DNA from 3 places in the Lysinibacillus sp. GW247-5R2A genome. Region 1 is predicted to be linked to each of the others. Evidence: riboswitches for the same ligand, from Rfam matches in the RefSeq annotation. Region 1 holds a riboswitch; each other region holds the start of a gene.
What was found. Region 1 has a riboswitch for cobalamin ahead of mmgD (citrate synthase). Riboswitches for the same ligand answer to the same signal wherever they lie in the genome.
Positions count from the first base shown of each region.

Region 1 (6,642 bases):
TACAATGCTATGTGTTGGTGATTGCTGTTATCTATGTGCTCGCCAATTTAGGCACAGATGTATTGCATCGTTTATTGGATCCTCATCTGATGATGAAGGATAGGAGAGAGTAAAGTGAACTTAGGACGTATACATATGAGAAGATATAGTAGTCTCACCTTACTGATTATCATTGGTTTACTAGGACTGTTAGCCCCACTTATTATGCCTCATGACCCTTTAGCAGTCGATATTTCTAAGAAATTTCTAGCACCCTCATGGGACTATCCATTAGGAACAGACCATTTAGGAAGATGTGTCTTCTCCCGATTGCTTTTAGGGATTCGGTATTCTTTAGGTGCGGCGCTCGTCATACAAATAATTGCTATTCTAGTAGCGATATTATTGAGCGCATGGGTCTCCTTAAAAAGAGGTATAATAGATGCGCTATTTATTCGGGTTTGCGATATTTTATTAGCTTTTCCAACACTTGTACTAGCATTTGGGCTTTTAGGTGTATTAGGACCGAGCTTGAAAAATGTGTTAATTGCCCTTAGTTTGACACAGCTTATATATTATTCGAGGCTAATCCGAGGTTTATTTATTGGTATGAATGAAAAAGACTTTATTCTAGCGGCAAGAATCAGTGGTACTACAGGTGCGAAATTAATTTTTCGTCACTACCTCCCTCATGTTTGGCCACCAATTGTAACGATTGTGGCATTAGATATGGGGAAGGTCATTTTAGAGATTGCGGGTTTTTCCTTTATTGGGCTTGGTGTGCAGGCTCCCACCCCTGAATGGGGAATGATGGTAAATGAAGGGAAGCAATATATCCGCCAACATCCTGAATTAATGCTATATCCTGGGCTTGCTATTGTCCTTGTTGTCCTAGTATGTAATGTTTTAGCAAGTAGTTTGAAGAAGCCTGATCAGTAAAGGGGTAGCTATGAAGAAAATTTTAGAAGTGAAAGACTTATCGGTCAAAATTGGAGAACAGAATATTTTATCCTCTATTCATTTAACAGCCTATCAAGGCCGAGTGTTAGGAATTATTGGGGAAAGCGGTAGTGGGAAAACAATGCTTTGCCAAGCTATCATGCAAGCCTTGCCGACTAGTGCACAAATTACCAAAGGGCAAATTTTCTACCATCAGCAGGATTTATTGAAGGTAACTGCTGCTCAAATGAGAGCTTATCGTGGTAGACATCTTTCCATTATTATGCAAAATCCTTCGGCTGCCTTTGACCGTGTTCAAACCATTGAAGGTCATTTTCGTGAATCATTAAAGGCTCATTTTGTTATCACTAAAAATGAAATAAAACAAATTGCTATTGAAAGCATGGCAAAAGTTAATTTACCTAATCCCGAGCGCCTTTTACACTATTATCCATTCCAATTAAGTGGGGGAATGCTACAGCGTGTGATGATTGCTTTGTCATTGGCAATTCAAGCCTCGGTATACATAGCTGATGAGCCTACGACAGCTCTTGATACAGTCAATCAAAAGCAGGTATTGACTTTATTTGATCGTATTCGCCTGGAAACACAGGCTGCCATCCTTCTTGTGACACATGATTTAGGCGTTATTGCTGAACTTGCTGATGATGTAGCCGTGATGTATAAGGGGAAACTAATTGAACAAGCGAATGTCTATGATTTTTTTGATGCCCCTCAGCATCCTTATACAAAGAAATTATTACAATCCCGAATTATGTTTTAGAGGTGAAAAAATTGAAGCTACTAGAAGTGAGAAATATTGAGAAGTGCTATGCACATAGACCGTTCATATTCAAGCGAAGACAGGATGCTCCTGTCTTACAGAAAGTATCATTTTCACTTCAGGAGGGGGAATGCTTAGGGATTGTTGGACAAAGTGGCTCAGGAAAAAGCACATTGGGCCGAATTATATTAGGAATGGAAAGGCCAACAGCCGGGGAGGTTCTATTTCAAGGGGTTAATCTTTATGATGCCACTAGCCAACAGAAAAAAATGATACGGAGAGATTTACAAGCAGTCTTTCAAAATAGCTATCATTCCTTAAATCCAAAGCACACCATTTTTCAAATTTTAGACGAACCGTACCTAAATTTCGAGCATTATAGCTCAGCTGAGAGACATTTTAACGTAAAGGAATTACTTGATCATGTAGAGTTAGAAAAATCTATTGCCGAAAAGTATCCTTCCCAGCTGAGTGGGGGACAACAACAGCGTGTGAACATTGCAAGAGCGCTTGCCTTACATCCAAAATTAATTGTTTTAGATGAAGCCATTAGTAGTTTAGATATGATTTTGCAAAAACATATCATTCAATTACTACAGACATTGCAAAAGGATTTGCAACTTGCCTACATTTTCATTTCTCATGACCTACAGGCTACACGCTTTATTTCAGATCGCATCCTAGTCATGCAAAATGGTGAGCTAGTAGAAGAAAGTATGAAAGGTGAACCATTTAAGCATTCTGCATCACTTGAGCTATACAACGCGATTCTACCCACTCATCCTCGCCAAAGAATTCACAAGAATACTTTACAATGAATTGGAATGTCTTTGCGAAGAAAGTCCTTATTAAATTTCTTACATTGTTATGTGGAAAGCTTCGTAAAGGAGCTTTCGAACCCCCATATTTGGCCCTCAAGGTTGTTTAAGAGAGCGACCGTCCTCTGTTCCATATTATTCGGAAGTTCTTCTTTACCGAAATAAGTGAGGCTTAAGCTCTCACCATCTTTCATTTCCAATACACCCCTTACATGTTTAGCTCTATAAAGGTGAATGACTGTATAGATTTCATCGCCATTCGGATAACAGTAGTAATAATCAGGTCCTGAAAAAACACCGATAAAATCAAACTCTTTAGCCACGAGTCCAGTTTCCTCATAAAGTTCACGAGCAGCAACCTGCTCTAATGTTTCGTTTATTTCCATTGAGCCGCCAGGTAATCCCCAGTCCAACGTATCTGAACGATGTTGAAAGAGTATCTTCTTATCATCATTAACAACAAGAACTGTCGAACCGACGCTTATAATCGGTCTATTACCGATAAGTTTTCTTAATTCTGTTATATAGCCCATCCCGTCACTCCTTGTTTCATCGTAATGCCAAGCAAATCACTTTTTTTAAGCAGACTTCATAAATATAGCTCCATTGGGATTGATTAACAATATTTTTTTGAGCGAAATAATGCTTAAATATGCAGAATAGTTCGTCAAAAATGAAAAATAGCTTTTTATAATCAGTCTTTTCTGAATTTTACCTATATTGATTGTTTGGAAACCTCTATGTTAAGGTAAATAGACAAATTGAATATGCTAAATTTTGGTGGTTCAAATGGGTTTGATTCCATTTGATTAAAAGGGAAGTTGGTGTGAGTCCAACACTGTCCCGCAACTGTATGTAGGAGTTCCATAACGAGGCCACTGTTTTGTTCATCAAAACGGGAAGGTGTTATAGGAATGTTGATGATAAGTCAGGAGACCTGCCGCTAAATAAGCATCAATTGACCTACGAGGATAGGGAGGTGTTAGCTACTGTATGATGATTGTGAATGGATGTCAGTTCACTGCTTTTTGTTCTGTCATACTTTTGTAGATTAACAACTTCTAAAGGGGTAGAAGTTGTTTTTTGTTGTTCTTTCGAGTTTGAATGGTAACGCTTACAAGAATGATTAAACAAAGGGGTTGTAATCCATGGAGTTAACGTATTCACCAGGTCTTGATGGAGTTATTGCTGCGGAAACAAAACTGTCTTTCTTAGACGTAGTAGGAAGCCAAATTGTTATACGAGGCTATGATTTGATTGAACTATCTCAGCGATATTCCTATTTAGATATTGTCCATTTATTATTGCAAGGAAACCTACCAACTACTGAGCAACAAGCTGACTTACAGGATAGATTGAAAGAAAACTATCACGTTCCGCAAGAGCTTGTTCAAATTTTCAACTTATTACCAAATGGGACACATGCTATGGACGGCCTTAGAACGGGAATTTCAGCGTTAGCAGGGTATGATCAGCACATCAATGATCGATCGACTGAAAGAAATGTAACTCGAGCATATCGACTTTTAGGTGGCATGCCCAACATCGTTGCGAATAGCTACCGTGTATTAAATGGTCAAGAGGTAGTAGAACCGGATAGTGAGCTTTCATATAGTGCTAATTTTTATTACATGATTACTGGAAGAAAACCAACACCATTAGAAGAGGAAATTTTTGACCAATCACTTGTTTTATATAGTGAACATGAAATGCCGAATTCGACCTTTGCTGCTCGTGTTATTGCCTCCACACAATCTGACCTGTATGGTGCTCTAACTGGTGCCGTCGCATCATTGAAAGGAAATTTGCATGGTGGGGCGAACGAGGCAGTCATGTATATGCTGCTTGAAGCTAAGACTGTGGAAGGCTTTGAAGCGATGCTGAAAAACAAGCTCAAAAATAAAGAAAAAATAATGGGCTTTGGCCATCGGGTCTATATGAAAAAAATGGACCCAAGAGCGCAGATCATGAAAGAAGCTTTATATAAATTATGCTTGGAGCAAGGGGATGACCGCTTATATCACATGTGTGAAGCTGGTGAAAAAGTGATGGTGGAGGAAAAAGGCCTGTATCCAAATTTAGATTATTACGCTGCGCCAGTGTACTACATGCTGGGCTTACCAATTGAATTATATACGCCTATTTTCTTTAGCTCTCGAACGATCGGTTTATGTGCACATGTGATCGAACAACATGACAATAATCGATTATTTAGACCTCGTGTTCATTATATAGGCGAGCGTCATAACCTTGAAGAATTGTCGGTATAATCAAGTTTTAACAACTCGCCATAGAGCTGATGGACATTCTGACCAATGCCCATCAGCATACTAGTATATCAAATTCATACCTTGAAAGGAAGATATAGATGATTAAAACGAATGAAAAAACGATGACAGACCAGCTTCTTATTGATATTGCGGATTACGTATTAAACACAAAGATTACGAGCGAAGAAGCTTACGAAACGGCTCGATATGTTTTATTGGATACGTTAGGTTGTGGCATTTTAGCTTTACAATATCCTGAATGTAGAAAACTTCTAGGTCCTGTAGTGCCAGGTACAGTCGTTCCAAATGGTACCCGTATTCCAGGAACATCCTATGTCCTCGATCCAGTAAAAGGTGCCTTTAATATCGGTTGTATGATCCGTTGGTTGGATTATAACGATACTTGGTTGGCAGCAGAATGGGGGCATCCTTCTGATAATCTAGGTGGTATTTTAGCTGTAGCCGATTATTTGAGTCGTGTACGTGTTGCGGAAGGGCAAGAACCTCTCCAAATAAAAGACGTTTTAGAAATGATGATTCAAGCTCATGAAATACAAGGAATACTTGCACTCGAAAATAGCTTAAATCGTGTTGGCTTAGATCACGTCTTATTTGTCAAAATAGCGACAACAGCTGTAGTAACAAAGGCTTTAGGTGGCACTCATCAAGAAATTGTCAATGCCTTATCAAATGCTTGGATTGATAATTCAAGTTTAAGAACCTATCGACATGCTCCTAATACGGGCTCTAGAAAATCATGGGCTGCTGGCGATGCTACAAGCAGGGCCGTACAACTAGCAATGATGGCTGTGAAGGGAGAAATGGGCTATGCAACTGCATTGTCTGCACCAGGCTGGGGATTCCAAGATGTGCTCTTTAATAAGCAAGCATTAAAGCTTGCGAGACCACTTGCATCTTATGTTATGGAAAATGTCCTCTTTAAAGTGTCTTACCCTGCAGAATTTCATGCTCAAACGGCTGCAGAATGTGCTATTCATTTACATCCTGAAGTAAAAAATCGCCTAGCTGAAATTGACCGCATTGACATTACGACGCATGAATCAGCCATACGAATTATCGATAAAGAAGGGCCACTTCATAATCCTGCTGATCGTGATCACTGCCTTCAATACATTACAGCTATTGGTCTTATTTATGGTGACATTACAGCAGATCACTACGAAGATGAGGTGGCTGTAGACCCGCGCATTGATGACTTGCGACATAAAATGGTTGTCGCGGAAAAAAGCCAATATACAATCGACTATTTAGACCCTGATAAACGATCCATTGCGAATGCTGTTCAAGTTTATTACAAAGATGGTACATCATCCGAGCAAATTGAGTGTGAATATCCTTTAGGGCATCGTTTCCGCCGTGAGGAAGCATTCCCTCAGATCATTAATAAATTCCAGCAAAACATTCGTACGCATTATTCTCAAAAACAACTCGATACCATAAATGAGGTTTGTGCAAATAAAGAGCTGCTTGAACAAATTGCTGTCCATGAATTTATTAATCTATTTATTTAATTTAAAAGGATTACAAATGCAATAAAGAGGAGGTTTTTAAAAATGGCGTGGATTGTCCAAGAAGCGAAGACACAAAAACAATTAGCTGAACAATTTAAAGCTCTTATTGCTCGTTCATCTATTTTGCAAATACCAGGAGCACATGATGCGATGGCTGGTTTAATGGCTAAAAAAGTTGGCTTTGAGGCATTGTATCTTTCGGGTGCCGCTTATACAGCGAGTAGAGGCCTACCAGACTTAGGAATGATTTATTCAAATGAACTCGCTCAGCGTGCTAGTGATATTATTCGGGCTACTAATTTACCTATGCTAGTGGATAT
Region 1 covers NZ_JBWKZL010000002.1:158,567-165,208, reverse strand. Annotated here, with positions in the region: gene nikB (nickel ABC transporter permease) at 1-113, shown strand, start outside; gene AC07YC_RS04450 (ABC transporter permease subunit) at 136-918, shown strand; gene AC07YC_RS04445 (ABC transporter ATP-binding protein) at 929-1,702, shown strand; gene AC07YC_RS04440 (ABC transporter ATP-binding protein) at 1,705-2,520, shown strand; gene AC07YC_RS04435 (NUDIX hydrolase) at 2,568-3,053, opposite strand; cobalamin riboswitch at 3,285-3,479, shown strand; gene mmgD (citrate synthase) at 3,669-4,790, shown strand; gene AC07YC_RS04425 (bifunctional 2-methylcitrate dehydratase/aconitate hydratase) at 4,889-6,322, shown strand; gene prpB (methylisocitrate lyase) at 6,365-6,642, shown strand, end outside.

Region 2 (6,642 bases), on a different contig from region 1:
GGTAGCCAAAGTAGTTGGCAATTTGAATCTCACTTGCTGGAAATTGCTCATTGAATTTCTCACACATAACATGCATACGCTCCATTAGAATACCCGTGAATAAAAAGTAAGGAAGCATAATAATTTTCTTAGCACCGAGTTTGACACAGCGTTCGATGCCTTCTTCAACACGTGGGTCCGTTACGCCCATAAAGGCACTTTCTACGTATTTAACAGGTAGTTTTTCCCATAGCAATCGTGTGATTTTATAGAAATCTCCATTTGCATAAGGATCACTGCCTCCTCGAGCAATTAATAAAATGGCTGTGTCTTCGTGTTCTTGTTCAGTATCAAATCCAATTTCAACTAAACGATCTTGTAATATCGCAAATATTTCTTCATGAATGCCAATTGTTTGACCATATGTGAATGTGATATTCGGATAATGCTCACGAGCATGCTCGATTTCTGCCGGAATATGTAACTTGGAATGACCTGCATGAAGTAAAATAATTGGGATGACATGTACCTCTGAAGCACCTTTTTTCACACAGTTTGTAATACCTTCTTCAATATTAGGAGAAGCAAATTCAAGGAAGCATGTTTCCACTAAATATTGTTCATCAATGCGAGATTTCATTTGCTCGATAAATGTACGCACCTCATCATTTCCTGCTGCTAAACGGCTGCCATGGCCAACAAATAATATAGCTTTCATCTCTTTTCTCCTCACTAGTCGCCGCACGGAGCTGGCTCTATTTTTATTTTGGAAGACATATCTTGATACGTAAAATGCAATATCTTTTTCACCCGCTTGAAGTATTTAAATAGACGTTCGTTTGGATGCGCATTAGCTTTATATTCTTCAATAATATCTGTAATTAACGGGATTAATTGATCAGGCTCCAAACCTTCTACAACAGGCTGTGCTGCATGAGCCGTACGTCCGACTGGTTTCGCTCCAATAAAGACATCAAATTTACTTTTGCGATAAACAATGCCAATATCATCAAACACGGCTCGATAACAAGCCATCCCACAGCCATTGAAGCCAATATTTAACGTTTTCGGTAATGACATACCGCCAAGCTTTTCTTGAATTTCCTCCGCATATGGAATGGAATCTGCTTTTTCACCGTAGCAAAAATCGCAAGCCTTCAACGACAACACATCACCAATTGGTGCTAATAAAAAGCCTACTTCCTGTAATTTCTCAGTGATACGTTCAGGCGTTGTTGTAGGTATTTTTAAATGGATTTGATGATCTGGTGTATATTCCATTGATCCTTCTTCTCCTACAACCTCTGCTAACGTCATCATTTGCTGTGGTGTGAAAAATTTATTGGCCACGCCAGGGCTCACTGCCAATTCAAAAATTGATTCTATTTTTTGTTGTACAAGCTTTGGCGTAGCCTTGATAGCACTTGTTCCCTTTACCATTGCAAGCGCCGCTGTAGCCATTTCAAGTGCTGTTTTTTTCGGCTTTGGCATAACGGCTATACTGGGTTTATTCATTCTCCCTGCATTAGGGTCTGCCGCAAAGTCATTTCGTGCTGTTCCTGTCTCTTGATTCATCGCCCATGGCTCATTTTCTTCCCGTAAGCGTTGATGTGGACGTAATGGCTGTTTTTCCTCGCCAAGTGTATATTTACGTTGGTAGCCACGCGGTGTAATCATTTTATTATCATAGAAGAACGTAGATGAGTTTCCGATAATAACCGTTGTCAGCATACCAATATCATGTTCCAGCATTTCTGCCAATGTCGTCATCGTCACTTCCTGACGTTCTCGATAGGCACTTTTTACAAGTCCTACGGGTGTGTCAGGAGAACGATATTCTAAAAGAATTCGTTGTGCTTCGACAATTTGTCTTGTACGGCGACCACTTTTAGGATTGTATAAAGCAATAACAAAATCGGCCATAGCTGCGGCTTCCACACGCTTCGCAATTAAATTCCACGGCGTGAGATGGTCACTTAAACTAATGGTACAAGCATCATGCATAATGGGTGCACCAAGTAAACTAGCACATGAATTGATAGCTGAAATACCCGGGACGATCTCCACTTCAATACCAGTTGCCTCTGTCCAGCCTAGCTCAATTAATACTTCATACACTAATCCCGCCATACCATAAACGCCCGCATCTCCACTCGAAATGACCGAAACAATACTTCCTGCTTCTGCTTGACGAACGGCCTCCTGAGCACGTGACACTTCCTCTGTCATACCTGTACTGACAATGGATTTTGCGCTGACTAAATCTTGAATCAGCTCAACATAGGTTTTATAGCCTATGATCATATCACTTTGTTGTAAAGCCTCTACTGCACGTGTCGTAATATGCTTAAAGTCTCCAGGCCCAAAGCCTACTACGAAAATTTTCCCTTTTTGCGCCATGTTTTTACCCCTCTTTCACCTTTTCAATCCCTTTAATGGCTGTCGTTTGCGCTGTTCGCTGTAATGTCCCTTCTCGAAGTGTAAAAACATGATCGTTATATAAGGAATCATGATGCAAATCCTGTACAAGTGTTCTCGCATGCTCCGTTGATGGTACACGATACCAATTCCCCTGAGGGTAAGCAATCACAACACAAGCATCCTTGCATCGTCCATTACAGCGCGTTCTTGTCGTATGTATTTCTTTATCTAGTGCGTTACGCTGTATTTCATCTCGTATAGCTTGGGTAATTTCCTCCCCATCCTTGTTCATACAGCTACTGCCATTGCAAATAAAGAGATGTGTTTTCATCCCCTCTAAATTCCACGTTGTCATCTTATATCTCCCCTCATTTGCTTTTGGAAAAAAGAAAAAACCTTTACTCTGCCGAAGAGTAAAGGTTTGTAGAAGCCAAATAAAAACGAATAGATTGAAAGACAGATCCTCGCTTTTGCTTCAACTTCTCCCTCCGAAAAGTTTGCATGCACAATCTGATAAGCAGGTTTCCTGACTTAAGCTTCATTTTACTGTCGCACCTTCCCTAGTTTGCCCAGGTGGCATTGCGATTTCATCAGCTATTACAGTAGCGGGGGCTGTATTGGACTTTCACCAATTTCCCTATTATCTCGAGTTCTTCGAGCACTTATCGACGTTTTATATGAAATTTTTAATCGTATTTATAATAGAAAACTGTCTTAATCATATCTTATTATTTTAAAATTTCAATATTTCTTTAAAAAATCATGACAAATTTATCAATTTCATAGGAGGGTTGAAAGCTATTAAAAAATTGAATTTGCCCTCTTTAATCCTAAAATACGTTAGTTATCAGAATTTTCGACATTGATATTCTATTTTTAATTTTTCATAAAAAAAGTATAGCATATTTATGGAAATTCGTGATACACTTTGTCGTGAAATCTCACAACTTACAATTTTTCGGTGTAAAATGCTCGTCATTTTGCTTAAAAGGGAAGCCGGTTTAAGTCCGGCGCGGTCCCGCCACTGTAATAGGGAGCTTTATAGAACATGTCACTGTCCAATGGATGGGAAGACCTATAAAGTGTTGAACTAGAGCCAGGAGACCTGCCGACAATAAGTGATCGTTTCAGCCTACGAGGATAGGTGTGCGGCTTAGCAAATGAAAATGTTATTTGCTTTTTTAGCTATGCACTTTTCCAACAACGGAAAAGTGCTTTTTTATTACGCACGCTACATTCTAAAAATCTATTTACAGTTTGGAGGAAGAAAATTGAAGCTGTCTTGGTGGAAACTTAGTTATTTTCTATTGGCTTTTTTAATGGTGCCAAAGCGTGCCTTCGCCATGCATATCATGGAAGGTTTTTTACCAATCGAATGGGCGATTTTTTGGTGGGTAATCTCCATCCCATTTATTATTTTAGGATTGCGCTCTATTCGTAAAACAATTGAAGAAAACCCTGAAACAAAAATGATTCTGGGGCTGTCCGGTGCGTTTGCCTTTGTCCTATCAGCCTTAAAAATCCCTTCAGTTACAGGGAGCTGCTCACATCCAACAGGAGTAGGTCTCGGAACAGTCTTATTTGGACCGTTAGCGATGAGTGTCATCGGGACAATTGTTTTATTATTCCAATCTTTACTTTTAGCACATGGTGGGATCACAACATTAGGGGCTAATGCTTTTTCGATGGCTATCGTAGGCCCGTTTATCGCCTACTTTGTATTTAAAGGGGCGCAACAAATGGGGTTATCGTTTTCATTAGCTGTTTTCTTTGCGGCCATGCTTGGGGATTTAGGTACATATGTGGTGACTTCCGTTCAATTAGCACTAGCCTTCCCATCTGAAGTTGGAGGCTTTATGGCTTCCTTTACAAAGTTCGCAAGTATTTTTGCCTTAACACAAATCCCATTAGCTGTGAGTGAAGGAATATTAACAGTTATTGTCATGAACTTCTTGAAAAAATATAATATTAGCGAATTAAAATCTTTACGTGTTTTCTCTACAAAGGAGGCGCACTAATATGAAACGAAATTTATTACTTTTAGCCATCGTGGTGCTATTGGCCATTATCCCTCTTTTCGTCCAAAAGGGAGCAGAATTTGGAGGAGCCGACGGTGAAGCAGAAGCAGCCATTGGGGAAATCAATGCAGAATATGAGCCATGGTTTGATAGTTTATGGGAACCACCTAGTGGTGAAATTGAAAGCTTATTATTCGTGCTACAAGCAGCTATTGGTGCTGGTTTTATCGGCTACTTTATTGGCTATATGCGTGGCAAGCATAAAGAAGGTTAAGGATTATGTTACTCATTGATAAGTATGCGTATCTCAATAAGCTAGCGTTCGTTCATCCGCTAGAAAAAATGATATTTTCATTAGGACTACTTTTATTCACGCTTATTATGAGAGATGAACGACTTTCACTCATTACATTTTTTGTAATGAGTGCTTTTATCATTTGGGGCGCGAAAATTCCACTAAACTATTATGCGAAGCTATTATTACTACCTTGTTTTTTCTTATTCACAAGTCTCTTATCCATCATTATTTCGATAGCGCCAGCAGCGCATACATTACCAGCCCATATGGGGGCATTTACGTATATGAACTGGACAATTTTTATTGGGAGAGCCAGTATCGCTACCGCCCAGCAACTATTCTTTATTGTACTTGGCAGTATAAGTTGCTTATATTTTTTAATTTTAACGACATCAGTACAAGGAATATGTTATGTGCTCCGACAATGGCGGCTCCCTACTTTATTAGTTGAGCTAGTAGAACTCACCTATCGTTTTATTTTTATTTTTTTAGAAAGCATGCAAAAAATTCATTTGGCCCAGCAAGCCCGGCTTGGCTACCACTCACCCATGCAATGGTTACGTTCAGTATCCATGCTAATTGCCGCGTTGTTTATTGAAATGTTTCAGCGCAGTCGAGAGCTTAATCATGCCATGCAGGCCCGTGGTGGTGAAACTGTTTATTGGCATGAAACGGGCGCCTATAGCAAAAAAAACTGGCTTGGCATGACGGCTATGTTTTTATTCCTCATCATATATGGAGGGTACTTCTCATGACAGCATTTTATTTTAAACTTAACAACTTGTCGTATGCCTATGCAGATGGTACGAAGGCTTTGACAGATATTACATTAAACATTCCAAAAGGGAAAAAAATCGCTATACTCGGTCATAATGGAGCAGGAAAATCCACTTTATTTCAGCACCTTAATGGTATTTTGAAACCAACAGCTGGGACCATTTCATTTGATGGGGAAAAGCTTCAATATACTAGAAAGGCATTAAAGGCTCTCCGCCAACAGGTTGGAATCGTCTTTCAAGATGCTGATAATCAGCTTTTTTCAGGAACTGTTAAGCAAGATATCGCCTATGGTCCAATGAATCTAGGATGGTCTACGGAAAAAATTGAAGAAAAAATAGCTTGGGCTATTGCACAAACTGAAGTGACAGAGCTACTAGATAAACCCATTCACTTTTTAAGCGTAGGGCAGAAAAAGCGTGTCGCCATGGCAGGTGTATTAGCGATGGAACCGACTGTCCTTTTATTAGATGAACCAACGGCGGGTCTTGATAGCTATTACGCTACACAAGTTTTTCAATACTTAGCCAAAGTAGAAGACCATGAAAGAACGATTATTCTTGCGACTCACGACATTGCCCTTGCCTATGAATGGGCCGATCAAATCATTGTTATGGAGGCAGGAAAAATTATTTATAATGGTGACCCTGTCGCCTTATTTTATGAAGAAGAATTGCTAAAACGGGCACATCTTGAACGACCATGGGTATTTGACATGGCTTTGGCTCTACAAAAAAAGAAATTATGGCAAGAAAATATTTCAGTTCCTCGCTCTAAGCATGACTTACTGCAATTGATTGAACAGCTATATGTAGAGGTGTAATGGGTATCATCCATAAAAAGTAACGGACAGTTCGTTTTAAAATTACAGAGAAAAATTTTCCTCATTTGCGAAACTTTTCTAACGTTTATCCGTATTAGTATAGTCGAGACATATTATAGAACATCAAGGAGAGATACAATTGAAAAGTTGGTTTAAAAAATCAGTCGCTGTCGTAGCATCCGCTGCATTAATGGTTCCTGTCGTTTCAGCTTTTGCTGAGGAGACACCACAACAAAGTGCGAAGAACGTATTAGCAAGCAATTCACAACATGCAGGTAAGAATCTTACAAATGAAGACAAATGGATGAGTAAGGATACGATTATTA
Region 2 covers NZ_JBWKZL010000005.1:156,940-163,581, forward strand. Annotated here, with positions in the region: gene AC07YC_RS09795 (sirohydrochlorin chelatase) at 1-697, opposite strand, end outside; gene cobJ (precorrin-3B C(17)-methyltransferase) at 712-2,379, opposite strand; gene AC07YC_RS09805 ((2Fe-2S) ferredoxin domain-containing protein) at 2,384-2,755, opposite strand; cobalamin riboswitch at 2,900-3,081, opposite strand; cobalamin riboswitch at 3,343-3,527, shown strand; gene AC07YC_RS09810 (energy-coupling factor ABC transporter permease) at 3,672-4,418, shown strand; gene AC07YC_RS09815 (energy-coupling factor ABC transporter substrate-binding protein) at 4,420-4,692, shown strand; gene cbiQ (cobalt ECF transporter T component CbiQ) at 4,698-5,471, shown strand; gene AC07YC_RS09825 (energy-coupling factor ABC transporter ATP-binding protein) at 5,468-6,316, shown strand; gene AC07YC_RS09830 (S8 family peptidase) at 6,456-6,642, shown strand, end outside.
Region 2: linked by a shared signal. The riboswitch ahead of AC07YC_RS09805 ((2Fe-2S) ferredoxin domain-containing protein) and the one ahead of mmgD (citrate synthase) in region 1 are both predicted to bind cobalamin.

Region 3 (6,642 bases), on a different contig from region 1:
CTAAAATGCCAAGAATCTTTCCCTTTTCAACTGTAAAGCTTATATCCTTGACGATCGGTACGTCTTCATAACCACCTGATAGATGTTCAACAACAATCACGCCCGTACCCCCTTGCCCCTTCGTTGCTTATAAAAAATATAGGAAAAAACAGGCGCTCCAATAAATGCCGTAATGACACCAATAGGCAGTTCCCTTGGCAAGATAATGGTTCTTGCCACTAAATCACAAATAATAAGTAATGTTGCCCCATTAAAAAATGATAGTGGGAGTAAATGACGGTGATCAGAACCCCAAATCATTCTTGTCATATGCGGTACAACTAACCCTACAAAGCCAATTGTGCCTGAAACAGCAACTGCTGCTCCAGTTAGCATGGAGCCACCTACTAAAATCAAATACTTACTTCGCTTTACATTAACACCTAAATGCTTCGCTCTTTCTTCCCCATATAACAGAACATTAAGCTCACGTCTCTGTGTCCACAGCATAAGGGAACCAACAATGACAAACGGAATAATCATTTGAACATACGGCCAACCACGCATAGAAACAGAACCGAGTAGCCAGCCGATTACTTGGCGCAGCTCCTCTCCCGATAAAGCAATCATTAACGAAATTAACGATCCTAAAAAGGAACTAAAGATAACACCTGTTAAAATCAGTGTTTCCATCTTTAAAGAACGGTCCACTACTCTAGCAAAGCTCATCACAATCACCATTGTAATAATCGCACCTATCATGCTAAAGGTAGGTAAGGCATACAAACCTACAACAGGTATAGAAATATTAAAAAAGATTGTCATGACTGCGCCGACAGAAGCACCCGATGAAATACCTAATGTATATGGATCTGCTAATGGATTTTTGAGCAAGCCTTGGAAAGCCGCTCCCGCAATGGCGAGAGAAGCTCCTACTAGCCCCGCTAAAAGCACACGGGGCAAGCGAATTTTCCAAAAGATATTGGCAGCTGTTTCATCAACTGATTGATTCCACAGTACTTCTATCGGAATATGAACAGAGCCTATAGCGACGCCACACCAGATGCTAATGATAAGAAGCGTACATGTTAATACATAGGCTGTTGCTACTTTTTTCACTTAAATACCTCAGGGTAGATAGCTTTTGCTAATTCCTCAAGGCCATCCGCCAAACGTGGTCCCTGACGGCTTGTTGTGCTTTCATCTACTTGCACAATAGCATTATTTTTTACTGCATTAATTGTCTCGAAACCTGCACGCTTTGGTATTTTTGTTAAAATATCAGGTACATAACTATATGTCACCACGATGACATCTGGATTTTTTGTGATAATTTGTTCTGCACCAATTTCATACCAATTATCACCGTCTGCTGCTACATTTTTTGCATGGATCATCTCCAGCATTGCGTTCATAAATGTGCCTTGACCAGCTGTATAAATATTAGGTTCATCAGAGGCTTCTACAAAAACGTTCTTAGGTTCAACGTCTTTCACTTTCCCTTGAACCTCATCCACTTTCGCCTTCATGTCAGCAATGATTTTTTCAGCTTCTGATAATTTCCCTGTAGCACGCCCAAGCTGTTCAATCGTTGTATAGGTTTCATTAAAATCTTGGGCATTTTTCACAACAAATACTTTCACGCCCGCCGATTCTAGCTGTGCTATGGCCGATTCCGAAAGAGACATGCTAGATTCATGTGCAAAAACGATATCTGGCTCTAAGGCAATAATTTGTTCAATATTGTATTCCATGCCACCAACCTTATCCTTTTCAGCTACCTCTGGTGGATAATCGTCGTTGTCAGTAACCCCTACGATTTCATCCTTTAAACCTAGGCCAAACAATATTTCTGTATTACTTGGAATTAGTGACACTATTTTTTCAGGAGGAGCCTCTAGTGTAATATCCTTCCCAATAGCATCCGTTATAGTCATAGGGAATGTTGCTGCTTCCGTTTTAGATGTCTCTTGTTGTGTTTGCTCTTCTGTAGGTGTGGAATTGTCTTTTTGCGCCTCTTGTCCACAAGCCGCTAGCAACCCTATCGTTAAAAATGCCGATACCCCTATTTTCCAAAATTTCTTCATGTGAATCCTCCTTCGTTGATTTGTGCGTTCATGTGTTAGAAATATTCCTCCATCAAAATAAGACCCCTCATCTTCGAATGATGAGGGGTCAAAATCGCACCAAAAAACTGATACAAAATCCACCATCCTATCCTCGTAGGCTGTCATGTCTATGCTATAAAGGCAGGTCTCCTGGCTTGTGCTCATTACGTTTTTTCAAGCCTTCCCGAAATCTTCAGTGGCATCATTTGAAAAAACTCACACTTACAGTGGCGGGACCGCATCGGAATTACACTGATTTCCCTTTTCACTTTACATAAGTAAAGAACCTTTATACTATTCAGTTGATTTTATTATACATGAAATTAAAAAAAGTCGCCTCTATATCAAGGCGACTCCAAGGGTTATTAGACGATTTCAGCAAAATACTGTACGGTTTTCATCGGAGCACCGATCGTTCGTAATGACCAAGTTTGCTCTAAATAAACATCCGCTAGTTTGTCATATTTCCCACCAAATTTCTGTGCCCACTCAACGGCTACGACACTTTCATATAATTGGGCCATTTTTTTGGCAACATCCTTTGCTTCAAACGTTTTTGTCGCTTCATCGAGAGTACTAAAAATTTGTAAGGTTGCCGATAGTTTAGTTAATTGCTCTTGAACGATTTTCACTAATGAATGGTCTGTTAATACTTCTAATCGCTCGCTCATCTCTTGAACAAACAATTCATGTGCCCTGTATTTATCCACTAAGCGAATAAGCTCCAAAGCTAGTATATTAGCCGTACCCTCCCATACCGTCAGCACTTGCGCATCTCTCAATAAGCGTGGTGTTACAAAGTCCTCAATATAGCCATTCCCGCCATGTAGCTCAATTGCTTCACTTGCATAATGGACCGCCTGCTCTGCCGTTTCCTTTTTCATAATGGCAATATATAAACGGTTCATGATGGTGTCTTGCTCTGTTCCCTGACCACTTGTCACTTTATCGTATAATTGAATAAGATCAAAAATCGTAGCTACTTCTACATGCAGCTTAGCGGCATATTTACCCAATGTATCCTGGATCATAGGATACTGTGTTAAAGGTTTACCAAATGCATATCGATTTGACACATAATGCTTCGCCTCTAAGAAGCCACGGCGCATAATGCCAATAGATGCCACAGCATTACAAATTCTTGATAAATTAAGAGCCTCCAGCATATAATAAATCCCTTTATTGTGATCACCAACTACATACGCGAGTGCTCCATCAAACTCAACCTCACCAGATGGAACGGCTTTCACACCTAATTTATCTTTTAGTCGTCGAATACGAAGATGGTTAGCCGATCCATCTTCATTACGCCATGGAACAGCAAAAAGAGTTAATCCTTTAGAGCCTGCTTGTGCACCCTCTATTCGTGCCAATACCATTGCAACCCCACACATCCCTGCATTGGAGGCGAAATACTTTTCACCATAGAGGCGGTATTCATTCCCCACAAGTTTTGCTTCTACTACATTCGCACCAACATCTGAGCCTCCTTGTCGTTCCGTTAAAAATGTCGCTCCCTCATATAGCTCCCTATCGCCTGTTGCACAAACATGCGGTAAAAAGCGCTTCTTAACTTCTTCCTCTGCATAATGGTCTAATAAATAGGCAGTAGCCATCGTTAATGTCACAGGGCAATAAAAACCGGGCTCCGCATGTGACAGTAAATAACCTTGCGCAAAACTATAGACATAATTCCCTTTGTGACCTAGTTGGGGAATATCTTTATGCACATAGCCAACAATCCCCGTATTATATGTCTCTTCGATTGTTTTTTTGTAGCCGTCATTGACCCATATCTCTGAAACCTCTTCACCGTAGGCATTATATCTTTGAAGGCGAGGCTCTCCTTGTCGATCAGTATGTTTCGCCCTCACGTCTATAGCACCCGCACATAGCTCACCAAAGTCCGTCAATTCCCGATGCGCATAAGATAAAAATTCTTTATCCAGCATCATTTCCAACACCTTTTGAAGCGTATCATTATCTGTAAAAAAATTGCTTGTGCCTGCTATTTCCTGTTGTAAAACTCTCATACTATCTCACCTCTTGTCCTTTCAAAAATTGTTTTAAAATTTTGCCTGACGCATTCCTTGGTAGCGCTTCCACTTTTTCAAAAATACGCGGTATTTTATACTTAGCAAGCTGTCCCTCTAAATAATCTTTTAGAGCCTCTTCATCAATATCCTGTTTAGCGGAATACACAGCCTTCACTGTCTCTCCCCATTGTGGATGTGGAACACCAACCACTGCCGCCTCAAATATTCCCTCAAAGCTTAAAAGGCAATCTTCAATTTCTTTCGGATAAATATTGACCCCACCCGAAATAATCACATCTTTTTTTCGATCAACAATCCAAATAAAGCCATCTTCATCCTTACGAGCTAGATCTCCTGTTTTTAACCAACCGTCTATAAAGGCCGCATTGGTTGCCGCTTCATCTCTGTAGTAGCCAAGCATATTACCCTCACCAAATAAAACGATCTCCCCTACTTCTCCTGCTGGTACATCTTCGCCACTGTCGTTAACAATACGTATCTCTGTACCTAAAGGTGCTCGCTGTCCAATACTCCCAGCCTTTCCTTCATGCTCCTTGCCAAATAACAATGATCCACTTGGTCCCGCCTCTGTTAATCCATATACACATGTTAAATTAGTTGTGCGGAAGGACTGTTGAATGAACCGAACCTCATTTTCAGATAAAGGTGCACCTCCATACACCCACCATTTCATGGAGGACAAATCAGCTGATTGCAATCTTGGCAACTGTGCTGTTAATAAATAAGCAACAGGTGCGCCAAAGAAATGGGTCGTTTTTTCTTTTTCAATGGAATCTATTAATAAGTCTGGTGTAAAAGTTGGCGTTAACACATTTGTAGAGCCTACAAAAACACCTGCCATTAAAAATAAATGCAATGGAGCCGAATGAGTTAATGGCATCATTAGCAATATACGGCTTTCAGGCTTGACCTCCATTTCAACCGCAATCATTTGCGCAACCGTTAAAATATTACGATAGCTAAACAATACGCCCTTTGGATTCCCAGTTGTACCTGATGTGTACAAAATAGTCGAAGCATCATCCTCGTTCAACTGACATTCAATCGTTTGGGCACTGGCACTTTGAATGATTGTTTCAAAATGAAGCCAGCCAGTTACTTGTTGTCCTGTTTTAATTTTTAACGGGATTCCGGCAATATGCTGGACTGCCGCAAAAATGGCTTCATGAGCAATAATCGCCTTTGCCTCAGCATGCTGTGCCACATACTCTACTTCTTGTAATGTAAACTTAGCATTGACTGGGACGACAATAGCACCCATTCGCTGAATAGCAAAATAGCTTACGACAAACTCTACAACGTTAGGCATAAAAATCAGAACTTTATCTCCCTGCCTTACACCCTGTTCTAATAAGGCATGACTAAAACGAGTCGCTTGCTCATCTAAATCATAATAGGTCACTCTTCTACCATGACAAATAACGGCTTCCTTTGTTGGATACTTACGGGCATTACGTGCTAATAAATCGGAACTATTCATCGTGCATCTCTCCCCTTAAAGTCGTTAATTTTTCATTAAACATGCCATGCATTTGTTGTAATTCATTTCTCATTTGCGTAAGCTCAGCTATTTTCCTATCAATCTCCTGAATCTTTTGCTCTCCGTATTCAACGGTTCGCTCCAATTGCTGAATTCCTGAGCGATCAAAATCAAAAAGTAATACCATTTCCTTGATCTCCTCCAGTGAAAAGCCGTAACGCTTTCCTCTAAAAATAAGCTTGAGCTTCGCAAATTCTTTTTTTGAAAAGGTTCGTTGATTCGTAGATGAACGTTGAGGACAAAGAAGCCCAAGCTCCTCATAATAACGAATTGTACGCGTGGACACATCGAACTCCTTAGCCACCTCTTGAATCGTCTTCATAATCGTCTCCCCCTTCCTGATTGGCAACAGTATACCATTGACGTTAACGTAAACTTCAACAAAATTTTCGAAATTAACAGAAAAATATGGTTTGAAGCAGAAATTTTAATGATTAGCCAATAATCCCGTATCACTCACTACCATTTTTTAATGTGTAAACCCGCTTTCTATCCATAAAAAAGCCCCCAACACTTTTCCTGTTAGGGGCTAAGATAGACTATTACATTTTTTCTGGTGCTGACACGCCGATTAAACGAAGCGCATTAGCAATTGTTGTACGAACGGCAGTAATTAATGCTAAGCGAGCTTCTGTTAGCTCTTTGTTTGAAGCATCTAATACTTTTTCTGCATTATAGAAACTATGGAAAGCTGCTGCTGTTTCTTGAATATAATTTGCGATACGGTGTGGTGTACGATGTTTAGCCGCGTCAGCTACCACTTGTGGGAAATCGCCAATTTTTTTCAATAAATCAATTTCCTTTTCAGCTGTTAATAGGTTTAGGTTTTCACTTGTAGCAGCAAAACCTTGTTCATTGGCAGAGCGTAAAATTGATGAAATACGTGCATGTGCATATTGTGCATAATACACTGGGTTTTCATTAGATTGCGATACGGCAAGGTCAAGGTCAAAGTCCA
Region 3 covers NZ_JBWKZL010000013.1:71,429-78,070, reverse strand. Annotated here, with positions in the region: gene AC07YC_RS18975 (adenosylcobinamide amidohydrolase) at 1-100, opposite strand, end outside; gene AC07YC_RS18970 (FecCD family ABC transporter permease) at 97-1,098, opposite strand; gene AC07YC_RS18965 (ABC transporter substrate-binding protein) at 1,095-2,066, opposite strand; cobalamin riboswitch at 2,211-2,393, opposite strand; gene AC07YC_RS18960 (acyl-CoA dehydrogenase family protein) at 2,453-4,120, opposite strand; gene AC07YC_RS18955 (class I adenylate-forming enzyme family protein) at 4,122-5,624, opposite strand; gene AC07YC_RS18950 (MerR family transcriptional regulator) at 5,617-6,006, opposite strand; gene argS (arginine--tRNA ligase) at 6,227-6,642, opposite strand, start outside.
Region 3: linked by a shared signal. The riboswitch ahead of AC07YC_RS18965 (ABC transporter substrate-binding protein) and the one ahead of mmgD (citrate synthase) in region 1 are both predicted to bind cobalamin.